Regions from separate parts of the Thioalkalivibrio sp. ALE9 genome, predicted to be linked through region 2. Evidence: predicted binding sites of a transcription regulator. Region 2 holds the regulator's gene; each other region holds the start of a gene.
The links. The regulator FliA, encoded in region 2, starts transcription of late flagellar genes. The targets are predictions, from matches to a motif close to GCTAAAGTTNNNNNNNNNNCNGCCGATA.
Positions count from the first base shown of each region.

Region 1: D106_RS0101535 (chemotaxis protein CheV) is a predicted target of FliA. The motif match lies at 1,960-1,987, and genes of this name have one in related genera.
Region 3: D106_RS0102960 (methyl-accepting chemotaxis protein) is a predicted target of FliA. The motif match lies at 1,577-1,604, and genes of this name have one in related genera.
Region 4: D106_RS0113515 (methyl-accepting chemotaxis protein) is a predicted target of FliA. The motif match lies at 1,474-1,501, and genes of this name have one in related genera.

Region 1 covers NZ_KB898122.1:321,812-325,059, reverse strand. The annotation lists gene D106_RS0101540 (protein-glutamate O-methyltransferase CheR) at 1-688, opposite strand, end outside; gene D106_RS0101535 (chemotaxis protein CheV) at 894-1,832, opposite strand; gene flgA (flagellar basal body P-ring formation chaperone FlgA) at 2,128-2,817, shown strand; gene flgM (flagellar biosynthesis anti-sigma factor FlgM) at 2,924-3,238, shown strand.
Region 2 covers NZ_KB898122.1:494,737-497,984, reverse strand. The annotation lists gene D106_RS0102370 (protein phosphatase CheZ) at 1-535, opposite strand, end outside; gene cheY (chemotaxis response regulator CheY) at 631-1,011, opposite strand; gene D106_RS0102360 (RNA polymerase sigma factor FliA) at 1,053-1,820, opposite strand; gene D106_RS0102355 (MinD/ParA family protein) at 1,817-2,641, opposite strand; partial or broken gene flhF (flagellar biosynthesis protein FlhF) at 2,810-3,248, opposite strand, start outside.
Region 3 covers NZ_KB898122.1:628,274-631,521, reverse strand. The annotation lists gene D106_RS0102970 (ExeM/NucH family extracellular endonuclease) at 1-991, opposite strand, end outside; gene D106_RS0102965 (Rrf2 family transcriptional regulator) at 1,011-1,448, opposite strand; gene D106_RS0102960 (methyl-accepting chemotaxis protein) at 1,649-2,956, shown strand; gene D106_RS0102955 (undecaprenyl-diphosphate phosphatase) at 3,053-3,248, shown strand, end outside.
Region 4 covers NZ_KB898138.1:18,427-21,674, reverse strand. The annotation lists gene rluB (23S rRNA pseudouridine(2605) synthase RluB) at 1-545, opposite strand, end outside; gene moaB (molybdenum cofactor biosynthesis protein B) at 605-1,141, shown strand; gene D106_RS0113515 (methyl-accepting chemotaxis protein) at 1,581-3,248, shown strand, end outside.

The DNA.
Region 1 (3,248 bases), 170 kb from region 2:
CGTCAAGAACCTGTCGCTTGGTCTCGCCGGAGAAATAGATCAGCACGTTGCGGCAGAACACCAGGTCGAACTTGCCCAGTGCCGCGTAGCTGTCGATCAGGTTGAGCTTCTGAAAACGACAGCGCCGCTGTACCTCGGGAACGACCTTGTGGCCGTCCGTCACGGTCTCGAAGAAGCGCGCGCGGCGGCTCTCGCTCAACCCGCGCACAATGCTCAGGCCGTCGTAGACCGCCCGCCGGGCGTCATCCAGAATCTTCTCCGACAGGTCCGTCCCCAGGATGGATACCGGCACCTTGCGCGAGGGGCGGGATTCCTCCCACTCGGAGACGACCATGGAGATGCTGTAGGCCTCCTGGCCACTGGAACAGCCGGAAGACCAGACCTTGATGCTGCTTCCCTTCGCAGCCAGCTCCGGCAACAACACATGCCGGAGGATCTCGAACGGAAAGCCATCGCGAAACCACGAGGTTTCGTTGGTCGTCATCGCGTCGATCACACGGGTGCGCAGCCGCGGATTCGGGGCTTGCCGCATCGCGTGCAGGAGCTCCGGCACGCTCTTGAAGTCGAACTCGTCGAGCAGCCGGGACAGTCGGCTCGACACCAGATACTGACGGCTGTCACCCAGCACCAGGCCGCAGCAGTCCTGCAGGAAGCGGGAAAACTCCTCGTAATCGCGGGAATCGATCACCGGTTCATCCCCGAGCACAGTCCATGGTGATTAGCATCCTGATGACGAGTCCTTGACAGCGGCGCTCGCGCCACGAAACGCAGGGGGAATCCCCGGTAGCGGGTTTCAGTATACGGTGTCGCAGGCGGGACACGACACTGGGCCCTTGTCGGCCATGTGACGCCGCCCCGACCTTGCCGGGCGGCAACCCCGTTCCCCTCGGCCGTCATTCGACCTGCTGGCCCTCGCGCCCGGTCTGGTCGAGCACCGCGTTGGCCAGTTCGTCGGGGTTGAACTTCGAGAGAAAGGCATCGGCCCCGGCACGCTTGACCATGTCGGTATTGAACTCGCCGCTCAACGAGGAATGCAGTAGTACCTTCAGATCTTTCAGGGCGGGATTGTCCCGGATCCGCGCCGTCAGGGTATAGCCGTCCATGCGTGGCATCTCGATGTCCGAGATCACCAGCTCGATCTGGTCGCGAACCGGGCCCTCCCCGGCCTTCTGCTCCAGGAAGTCGAGCGCCTCCTGACCATCCTTGAAGACCTCGTATTCGAACCCGAGACCGCGGATCGCGCCTTCGATCTGCTTGCGCGCCACGACCGAGTCGTCAACGATCACGACCTTGCGCCCCCCCGCTGGCGTGGCGTCCGCACGAATCGATTCGGACACCTCCGACGGCAGCGGATTGACGATCGAAAGCACCCGTTCCACGTCGATGATCTCGACCAGCTTGTTGTCGATCTCCGTGACCGCAACCAGGAAGGACTCGCGCCCCGTACCACGCGGAGGGGACTTCACGTCCTGCCAGTTCACATTCACGATCCGGTCCACGGCCGATACCCAGAAGCCCTGCACCGACCGGTTGAACTCGGTGACCACCACCTTCTGTTCACCACTGTCACCCGTACCGGCCGCGCTGCGCAGGCCCATGGCCCGCGCCAGATCGATAATCGGCACCGTGCCGCCCCGCAGGGTAGCCACACCGCGCACCACACTCATCGACCCCGGGATCTGGCGCAGCGGCGGCGACGGGATAACCTCGCGCACCTTGAACACGTTGATTCCGAAGGTCTGTGATCCACCCAGGTGGAACAGCAGCAGTTCCATCCGGTTCTGACCCACCAGCTGCGTTCGCTGGTTCACATCGTCAATGAATTGACTCATGGTGCTGCTCTCCTTGTCCCGCGCCCATCTGCCGCGAGCCGCTCCCGGGAGGTCAGTGTGCACCGCGCACCCCCGGGCTGTCATTTGCAATCGCCTGTATGCGCCTTCTGGCGCCGCTTCCCAGGGATAACGGCATTGAACGCCGGGCCTTGAGTCGGGCACCGCCCGGACAACTGGCATCAAACCTGCATAGCTTCGGGTCCGCGAACGGACGCGGCAGACCCGGGGTATTCCCTCGGGCGGCGAGGACCGGCATATGCATCCACATACAACCTGTACATCACGCTGCATCCCCATGGGGCTCATGGCTCTCGTGGCGTGGTTCGCGCTCTCCGTGCCGGCCCACGCCGAGATCCACCCAGTTGCGGAGATCCGCGCGGCCGCGGAACAGTTTCTGTTGCAGGAGCTGGACGCCGAACATAGCGACGACATCAATATCGAGATCGGCCAGCTCGACAACCGGCTCCGGCTGGCCTACTGCCATGACGGACTCAACGCCCGTTTCCCGCCCGGCGGCCGCCGCGACGGCAATACCGCGATCCACCTTCAGTGTGCGGGCCCGGTCACCTGGCAGCTGTATGTCCCGGCCACGGTGGAACGTTACGCTCAGGTGCTGGTGGCCAGTCGCAACCTCCCTCGCCAGCACACGCTGACCAGCGGCGATCTGCGCTTCCAGCGCATCGAGACGTCACGCCACGCGGGCAGTTATCATGAAGACAAGTCGGCCCTCATCGGTCAGCAGACCCGGCGCAGCATTCGTCCGGGCCAGATCATCGGCACACAGCACGTCACCCAGCGCGAGATCGTCAGCCGCGGCCAGCGGGTCACGATCCTTGCCGAAAACGGCTCGATCGCCATCCGCATGCAGGGCGAGGCCCTGGAAAACGGCACCCTCGGGGACCGCATCCGGGTCAAGAACACCTCGTCCGGGCGCGTGGTCGAGGGCGAAATCCAGCCCTCCGGGCACGTCCGGGTGACACTTTGATGCCGACTCTGTGATCGGTGTTACAAAAACCACCGCCACAGGGCTACAGTTTCAGCACACGCGGCCGTAAACACTTGCAGCACAGTTACAACGACAGGACGGCACAATGGATATCAAGGGCCTCAATACGAACAGTCTGCGCCCCGACGGCCAGAGCTCCACGGTCAAGGGCCGCGAGGACTCCAGCGGCGCGCCCAACCGGGCGCAAGGGTCGGATAGCGCCGCGACCACCGGTAACGATTCGCTTACCCTGACCGGCGCCGCCCAGGCGATGAGTTCGGCCGCCAGCGCCGGCGAGAACGCCCCGTTCGACGCGGCGCGTGTGGCCGAGCTGCGCGAGGCGATCGCCAGCGGCAACTACCCGGTGGACAACGAACAGCTGGCCGACCGCATGATCGACCTCGAGCGCCTGCTGCGCTAATCACGGACCT
Region 2 (3,248 bases):
TCACCTGGCCGGTAATATCCTGATAGCTCTGTGCCATCAGCACCTCGGAGAGCAGCCGGCGCAGCTCCTCGGTGTCTTCCCCCGCCTGCGCGAAGAACGTGTCGAGCTCGCGGGCAAAGTCCCGGAACTCCTCCACCGAGAGCTGGCGGTTGCGAAAGCGCGTCCACTTCGCCGTCAGGTCGGCCGCCTGCTGACTGAACGACTCCGCGATCGGCAGGCTCGACTCGATGGCATTCATGGTGTCGTGGGCCGCCTGTTCGGTCATCGTGACCACGTAATTCAGGCGTTCCTTTGCGTCCGGGATCTCCGCCTGGGTCAGTTCGACCAGACGCGAATCGCCGCGGAAGCTTTGCAGGGCCTCGTGAAGATCACGGGTCAGCTTGCCCAGCTCGTCGAAGAGTTCGCGGTCATAGGGGCGCGCCAGATCCTGCACCAGCGCCCGGGCGCCCGTGTCGTCGCCCGCCTCCAGCGTCTTGACCAACTGCCGCGCAAGCTCCAGCTGATCGTCGCGTGGTGGGTGTTCCTGTTCAGTCATGAGAAGCCTCTTGCGGGTACGGCGCGGAAGGTTTCGGACGACGCCCGCGGCGGTCGGTGCCACGGGCGTCGGGCATATCGGTCACAGGCCCATGATTATCCCTGTGCTTCAATGCGTTCGAAGATCTTGTCGATCTTTTCCTTCAGCGTCTCGGCGGTGAACGGCTTGACCACGTAGCCGTTCACGCCCGCCTCGGCCGCCTCGACGATCTGGTCGCGCTTGGCCTCCGCCGTCACCATCAGCACCGGCATGGACTTGAGGTTCGGGTCGGCGCGCACGGCCTTCAGCAAGTCGATCCCCGGCATGTTGGGCATGTTCCAGTCGGTGATCAGAAAGTCGAAATCCCCGTTCTGCAGCATAGGCAGCGCGGTGCTGCCGTCGTCGGCTTCCTGGGTATTGTTGAAGCCAAGATCACGCAACAGGTTCTTGATAATGCGCCGCATCGTGGAAAAGTCGTCCACGATGAGAATCTTCATTCCCTTGTCCACACGTCACTCCGGGATTCGTAGGGTGGGTTTTAGAATAACTGCAAAGCCGTACCGTCTTCGAGCCACGAACCCAGGCGGGCGCGCAGTCGAATGGTGGCCTGACTTCGGATCTGGCTGACGCGCGACTCGGTCACGCCCAGCACGGCGCCGATCTCGCGCAGGTTGAGCTCTTCGATGTAGTAGAGCGACAGCACCAGCCGCTCGCGTTCGGGGAGGTCGCCGAGGGCTTCGGCCAGTTCCTGACGGAACTCACCGGCCTCGAGGGTGCGGGCCGGCGACACCTCCTGCCCTTCGATCACGCGATCGGCCCCGTCGTCACCCCCGCCGAGGTCGTCCAGGGCGAACAGGTGGGCTCCGGCGTGATCCTGCAGCATCTCGTAGTACTGGTCGATCGGCACGTCCAGCTCGGCGGCGACCTCGCTGCCACGCGCCGCCCGCCCCTCGCGCGCCTCGACGGTCTGGATCGCCGCGGCAATACGCCGACTGTTGCGGTGCACCGAACGCGGTGTCCAGTCACTGCGGCGCAGCTCGTCGATCATCGCGCCACGGATGCGGATCCCGGCGTAGGTGGCAAAGGTCGCGCCCTGGCCGCCCTCGAACTGGCGCGCCGCCTCGAGCAGCCCGATCATGCCCGCCTGAATCAGGTCATCCACCTGCACCGAGGCGGGGAGCCGCGCCATCAGGTGATGGGCGATGCGGTGGACCAGCTCGACGTGATCGGCAATCAGCTGCTCGTGCCCGCCGCTGGCCGCGGAGGTCGCCTGATAGCCGGAAAGTCGATTACGCGTCGTCATCATGCGCTCTGCAGCATCCGTTCCACGAAAAACCCGACGCCACCGTGGTCACCGCCGCCCACCGGCCAGCGGTCCACGGTCCGTGCCAGTTCGGCAAAGGCCTTCCCCGCCGGGCTCCCGGGGTACTGCTGTACCACTGGCGCGCGTTTCTGCACCGCCTCGCGCAGGTGATCATCCATCGGAATATAGCCGGCCAGGTCGAGCACCACCTCCGGCAGGTAGTTGCCGCAGACGGTATTGAGTTTCTGCATCAGTCGCTCGGCGCCTTCGCGGCCGTCGACCATGTTCGTCACCATGCGGAAGCGACGCAGGCCATGATCTCGGTGCAGGACCTTGATCAGGGCATAGGCGTCGGTAATCGAGGCGGGCTCGTCGCAGACCACCACCAGGGTCTCCTGGACCGCGCGGCAGAACGACGTCACGGATTCCTGCAGGCCGGCCGCGGTGTCCACGATCAGCACATCCAGGGGTTTGCGATAGGCGCTGAAGGCATGGATCAGACCGGCATGCTCGGCCGGCGTCAGGTTGGCCATCGCCGCGATCCCCGAAGCCGAAGGCACCACCTTCACCCCGTCCGGCCCCTGGACGAGCACATCCTCCAGGCTGTCCACGTCCCCGGTCACCAGGTCGTGCAGCGTGCGCTCGGGACGCATCCCCAGCAGCAGGTCCACGTTGGCCAGGCCCAGATCGGCGTCGAACAGCATGACCTCGCGCCCGAGCCGGGCCAGGCCCACCGACAGGTTCACTGATACGTTGGTCTTGCCCACCCCGCCCTTGCCCGAGGCAACCGCGATGACCTTCAACGGCTTGTTAGTGCGTGGCATAGCGCCCCTTCCCGACCGGTTGAATCAGTTCCAGCGTGGCGGGCTCCGCCGCCCGTGCCGGACGTGCCTGGGCGCGCGCGCGCCGCGGCGGTTCCATCTCCGCCAGGCGCTCGGCCGCCCAGGTCTCGCGGGCATTGGCCGCTGCCCCGGGTCCATCGGCGGCATCCTCCAGGGCCAGCCGGGTCAGATACCCGGTATCGACCCGGTGAAAGTCCTCGGCAATACGCTGGCCATCACTGACGAACCCCAGTCCCAGGTGCTGATCGAGCAGTACGGACAGGACCTCGCCCAGCTCCTCGGCCTCGTCCAGCTTGGTCAGCACCAGCGCCGAGGGCTCCGCCTTGCGAAATGCCTCCAGCACCCGCCGCAACGCGCTCCCCTGGGTCGTCGCCGACACCACCAGCCAGCTCTCGGCCCGGATGTCCGGCGGCAGGTGCGCGAACAGGGATTCGTCCTCCACTGCACGCGGGGCCTGTCCCGCCGTATCCACCAGGATCAGGTGCCCATCCTCCACGCGGCGCGCCAGTTCGCGCAACTCTCTCGCGTTCTGCAGCACCCGCACCGAGATCCCCGCCATCTGGGCGAAGGCCTGCAACTGGCGCGTGGC
Region 3 (3,248 bases), 130 kb from region 2:
CGCCCAGCAGGTCCGCATCCAGGCCCTGCAGCAGGGCATCCAGCTTGGCGGTCTGGCGTTGGCGCTCGGCCGGGGTCTGCGCACCACGCTCGCCCAGCGTGACGAAGTCATTCTCCATGTTCGCGGTGGCAATGCGCAGGTCACCCGCATCCGCGGTTGGCACCGGGTCGGGACGCTGGCCGCCGGTCCAGTCTACGGGCTCGGTGGGGTGGATCCGGTACGCGCCGAAGGCGTGGGTGAGGATGCCGGTGAGGCCTTCCACCGAGCTTCCCGCGCGGCGGGTCCCCTGGTCGTCGAGGTACGGGATCGGGTCGGGGTTCGCGCGATAGCTCCCGTCGTCCAGTTCGATCCGCCGATCCATGTCCTGGCGCCCCGGGCTGTCCGCGGGGGCGGTCTGGCCCGGGTGCGTCAGGCGCCCGTCGGCGGCCAGCGTCAGGCTTCCGTAGCGGCCGAGGTCCCGGTTGTCGGTGACCGTCAGGCGCTGCGGGAAACGGACCGGCTGGTCGATAAAGTCGCCCAGCCGGTCGGCTGCGTCGGGCAGGCGCAGGTCGACGGGGGCGGGCGGTTCGCCGTCGGCGCAGGTCACCACCGCGTCCAGTTGCGAGAGTTGGGGGCGGCCTCGATGGCGGGTGAAGGCGCCGTGCACCTGCAGGCGCTGCCCGGCCGCGACCGGGTCCCTTCGTGGGGCGTAGACGAACAGGCCCGTGGCCCCGGTGGCCGAGCCCTGTTGCAGGTAGAAGCCCCCCAGCTGGTCCGTGTCCATGAAGACGCCGGTTACGGTGCCTTCCGCGACCACCTCCGTTCCTTCGGGGAGGGTCCCCGCGCGCAGTTCGGCGAGGGGGGTGGGTGTGGTCCCGGGATCAGGACAGGCCTGGCGTGCGTCGGCGCTCGCGAGCGCCAGCAGGCACGGAACGGCCACGGCCAGCCAGTGGGCGCCGGTGTGCGCGTGCAGGGCGGTTCGTTTTCGGGGTGCCGGGTCGGGCCGTTCCATGGCCGAAGGATACCGGGGTTCAGGCGCTCTTGCCGGGATGCAGGAGCTCGTAGAGGTAGTCGGGCGCCTGGGTCACATCGGCAATGGTGTAGCGGTCGAGCACGGCGAGGAAGGCGTCGCGTGCGTCGTTGAGAACACCGCGCAACTGGCAGGCGGGCAGGATCGGGCAGACGGGGTTCTCGCAGTCCACCACGTTCAGGTTCGGCTCCATGTCGCGGATTACGCTGCCGACGTTGATCTCCGCGGGTTCGCAGGCGAGCGAGATCCCGCCCCCCTTGCCGCGCCGGGTGATGATGTAGCCCTTCTGGCCGAGCTGGTGCACGATCTTGACCAGGTGGTTGCGGGGGATGGCGAACTGCTCGGAGATGTCGCTGACGGTTACGCGCTGCTCGCGCGGCTGCACGGTGAGGTACATCAGGACGCGAAGGGAAAAATCGGTATAGCGGGTGAGCTGCATAGGAGGGTTTCGTCGGTTCGCGGTGATCGAGGATATGCTTGAACGTATATTTCAGAGAACCTTAATCGGTCCGGACCTGCGTCACAAGCGCATGCGTTGCGGGCACGTGAAGCACAGGTGCGCCACGGCCTATAGTTTCGGGCCGGTGGGTCGTTACAGCGATAACAAAAGCCGGAGTGTACCGGCATCAGGGGGCAGCAATGGAGCAGGAGAGTGGGTGGCTGAGTCGCCTTTCGCTGGCGGGACGTTTCTCGCTCGCATTGAGTGCGATTGTCGGGGTGTTCTTCCTGATCGCCGCCGCGGCGGTGTTCTGGCATACGGCCACGCTGAAGGGCGGGATGGAGGCCACCCTGGAGCAGGTCATGCAGGAGCACGCGACCACGCCGGCCCTGGAGGCCGAAGTGGCCGCTGCGGTGGACCGGCTGCTGGATGTCGCGGCCTGGCAGGTCAACGCGATGATGCTGGGCGTGGCGATTGGCGTGATCGTGGTGGTGTACTTCCTGTTCGTGTTCATGATCCGTCGCCGCCTGGCGGGACTGGCCGGGCGATTCCGTGCGGTCTCGGAGGGTGAGGGGGATCTGCGCCAGCGCATCGAGGCCCCGCGCAACGACGGCATCGACCGCCTGGCCCGTCTGTTCAACGCCTTCATCGAGCGCCTGCAGCGCATGGTCTCGGAGATGGTGGAGCATGCACGGGAGCTGGGGGAGTCGGTTGGCACCCTGCACCGCGTGGCGGAGGAGACGAATCAGGAGGTGCAGCAGCAACAGGCGCGGCTGGGCCAGGTGGCGACGGCCATGAACCAGATGACGGCCTCCGCCGAGGAGATCGCCCGTAACGCCCGCACGGCCTCCGAGGCGGCCGACCAGGCCGAGACCGAGACCCGGACCGGCTCCGGCGTGGTCGACACAACCGTGCGCACCATGCGCGAGCTGGCCAGCGAGATCGGCACCGCCAACGAACAGGTGGCGCGTCTGCAGGCCGAGTCGGACCAGATCGGCTCGGTGCTCGATGTGATCCGCGGGATCGCCGAGCAGACGAACCTGCTGGCACTGAATGCGGCCATCGAGGCGGCCCGGGCGGGCGAGCAGGGTCGGGGGTTTGCCGTGGTCGCCGACGAGGTGCGGACGCTCGCGACCCGGACCCAGGAATCGACGACCGAGATCCAGGCCATGATCGAGCGTCTGCAGGCGGGTGCCCGCTCGGCGGCCGGGGCGATGGAGCGCAGTCGGGAGAAGGGCGAAACGGGCGTGGACGAGGCCGCCGGTGCCGGCGAGGCCCTGCAGTCGATCCGCTCGGCGGTCGAGCGGATCCGGCATCTCAACAACGAGATCTCTGGTGCCGTGTCACAGCAGGCGGAGGTCGCGCGCGAGGTGGATGGCACCCTCACGGAGGTCAGTCAGGGGGCCCAGGTGACAGCGGCCAATGCCGAGGCCACCGCCAGCGAGACCGATGCCCTGGTGGCGCGCATCGAGCAGTTGCGAGGTCTGACGACGCAGTTCCGAGTGTAGCCGGGCTTTTGCCGGCGGTGCGACGCCGGTACCGACGCCGGGTAGGTGGTTTGCGTATACTGCGGCCCGCCTCGGGATCACGGAGTCGCACCTGTCATGACAGTCTGGGTCGCCACCCTGCTCGGGATCGTGCAGGGCATCTTCATGTTTCTTCCGGTCAGCTCGACCGCCCACTTGGTTCTGACCCAGCACTGGCTGATTCGTCAGGGCGAGCCACTGCCGCCTCCGGAAAGCCCTGAGATGATCCTTTTCGATCTGGTGGTGCACGTCGGCACGCTGGTATCGATTGTCT
Region 4 (3,248 bases), on a different contig from region 2:
ATCACGTGATACCAGTGATTGGCGCCGTCCCCGCCCTGCTCCTCCAGGCTGTCGAAACGCGCCGGGCCGTCCTCCAGCTCCACGCCCTCGCGCAGCATGTCCAGCGTGGCCGGCGGCACCTCGCCCAGCACGCGCACGGCATACTCGCGCTCCAGCGCCATGCTCGGGTGCATCAGGCGATTGGCCAGCTCGCCGTCCGTGGTGAACAGCAGCAGGCCGGAGGTGTTCAGGTCCAGCCGCCCGACCGCCACCCAGCGCTGCCCCTTCAGGCGCGGCAGGCTGGCAAACACCGGCCGCCGCCCCTCCGGATCGGAGCGGCTGCAGATCTCGCCGACCGGCTTGTGATACACGATCCAGCGGTGCGGATGCTCCGGGCGCCGCACGATGCGCCCGCGCACACGAATCACGTCGTGCTCGTCGACCTGATCGCCCAGCCGCGCGGTACGGTTGTTCACCTGCACCTCGCCGCGCTCGATCCAGCCCTCGATCTCGCGCCGCGAACCCAGCCCCCGCGCCGCCAGGACCTTCTGTACCCGCTCCGACATTCCCGGAACTCCAGCAACTCATTAAGATGGGCGCCACGATACACCAACAGGACGTTGCCATGACCGATTCCACGCCGGAAACCAGCCCCGTGAAGACGCCGCTCAACATCGCCGTGCTCACCATCTCCGACAGTCGCGACCTCGCCGAGGATCGCTCCGGCGACGCCTTGGTGGAACGCCTCGAAAGCGCCGGCCACCGCACCGCCGATCGGCGGATCGTGAAGGACGACGTCTACGCCATCCGCGCCGAACTCTCGCGCTGGATCTCCGATCCCGAAATCGACGCCGTGTTGACCACCGGCGGCACCGGCATCACCGGCCGTGACGGCACCCCCGAGGCCGCCTCGGTGCTGCTGGACAAGACCATCGAGGGCTTCGGCGAGCTGTTCCGCATGCTCTCCTATGAAGAGATCGGCACCTCCAGCCTGCAGTCCCGCGCCCTTTCAGGGGTCGCAAACGGCACCTACCTCTTCGTACTGCCCGGCTCCACCGGCGCCTGCCGCACCGCCTGGGACCGCATCATCCAGGCCCAGCTCGACGACCGCACCATGCCCTGCAATCTCACCATGCTGATGCCGCGCCTGAAGGAGTCCTGAGGGAAATACGGATTTCACCACGAAGAGCACGAAGGCACGAACAAGGCCAAGCTCGAAAGCGGACCTGATTAGCAACGAGAGTCGGCCAGTCACGGAGATCCTCCGGAGGCGGCATAGCCAGCCGCAGGTCGCTGTAATCCGCGCCTTTCCTGGAATATCACCAGCGCCGCCCTTTACCCCTGCATCGTCATCCCGGCCGGAGCGTAGCGAAAAGCCGGGATCTCCCCCGTCGGGGCAACCCCTGCCGCCAGGATCCCGGATAACGATTACCGGGAAATCCGTCCGTACCGAAACGCGATACACCGTTCCCACAAGAAAAATGCCCAAAATGCTCTAAAAAAGCCTTTGGGCGTGCCGCTACCCCCTGTATCGGGTGCGGCGCTCACACGGATCTGCTTGTCGCCCTCCGACTAGAACAACGAAATGGAAGGACAACGCGATGACATCCCTGAACCCCCTCTCCAGTGTCGGCTTCGGTACCCGCCTGACGCTGATGATCCTGTCTCTCATCGTGGGCGCGATCCTCATCGTTGCCACCCTCATCTTCTTGCAGTACCGCGCCTCCTACACCGACGCGACCATCGACCGGCTTCACGCAATGGGCGAATCCAACGCCCAGTCCTTCAACGAATGGCTCCTGGGGCGGCAGGATGAAATGCGCTACCTCGCAGGCCTCGATGCAGCTCGCGGCATGGACCTCGATGAACTCGAGCACCTGATCGAGCAGATCGCGTCGCTGCGCGGTGAATACGACACGATCTTTGTCGTGAATGCCGACGGCATGGGCGAGGTCGGAGTGGCCTTCGACGGACAGGCGCGCGTCCTCAGCCGCGAGGAGGCGAACGATTTCAATGTGCCCGACCGGGCATGGTTCCAGAGCGCGATCAGTGGGGAGGACACCTTCTCGCGGCCGGTGGTTTCCCGCGCGACGGGCAATCGGGTCAGCACCGTCGCAATTCCGATCGAAGGACCGGATGGCGAACCAATCGCCGTGATGCGCGGGGCGGTGCAACTCGACACGATCTTTGATCGGGTCAACGCGATCGATCTCGGCGAAGGATCCGAGATCTACCTCGTAGACCGCGACCGGCATCCCGTGACACCGGTTGAATCGGCCCCCGATACGGACCAGCCAATCGACACCCGGGCTGCACAGGCGATCGCCGCGGGTGACAGTGGGGTCGGACGCTACCAAAACGCAATCGGGACTGCGGTGATCGGTAGCTTTACCGACATCCCCCTGCTTGGCTGGGGCCTGCTGATGGAGCTCGACGAAGGGGTCGCACTGGCCGAGCTGCAACGCGCGCTTTGGTGGGTCGTCGGCCTCACCATCGCCATCCTGATCGCGGCCTCGCTGATCAGCCTCGGGGTAATCCGCAACGTCCTGCGCACACTAGGGGGCGATCCTGCCTACGCATCGGACGTCGTCCGCCAGGTGTCGGAGGGCGACATGACCGTCCCGATCCAGCTGCGCAAGGGCGATGACTCGTCGTTGCTCGCGGCCATCGCCACCATGCAGTCCCGCCTGCGCGAACTGATCGGCAGCGTTCGCGGCCATGCCGAGGAAGTCGCCTCGGCCGCTACCGAGCTTTCACACATCAACGAAGAGACCGACAAGGGTGTAAATCGCCAGAACGCCCAGCTCAGTGACGCGGCCGCAGCGATCAACGAGATGACCGCGACCGTCGAGGAGGTCGCCCGCAACAGCCAGAGCACGGCAGATGTCGTGCGAGAAACCACGGAACAGGCCCAGAGTGGCCGCAACGTGGTCAGCGCATCGGTCACCTCGATCAACAAGCTCTCGAACGAGATCCAGAGCACCGCCGAGGTCATCACGGCGCTCAAGGGTGACAGCGACAATATCGGCGACATCCTGCAGGTCATCAACAACGTCGCCGACCAGACCAACCTGCTGGCTCTGAACGCCGCAATCGAGGCAGCGCGCGCAGGGGAAGACGGTCGTGGGTTCGCGGTGGTCGCCGAGGAAGTTCGCAACCTCGCCGTCCGCACGCAGGAGTCAATCACCGAGATTCAGCAGATGATCGAGGCGGTGCAGAAGCGTGCGGATCAGGCCGTAACGGCGATGGCCGCCAGCCAGACCCAGGCC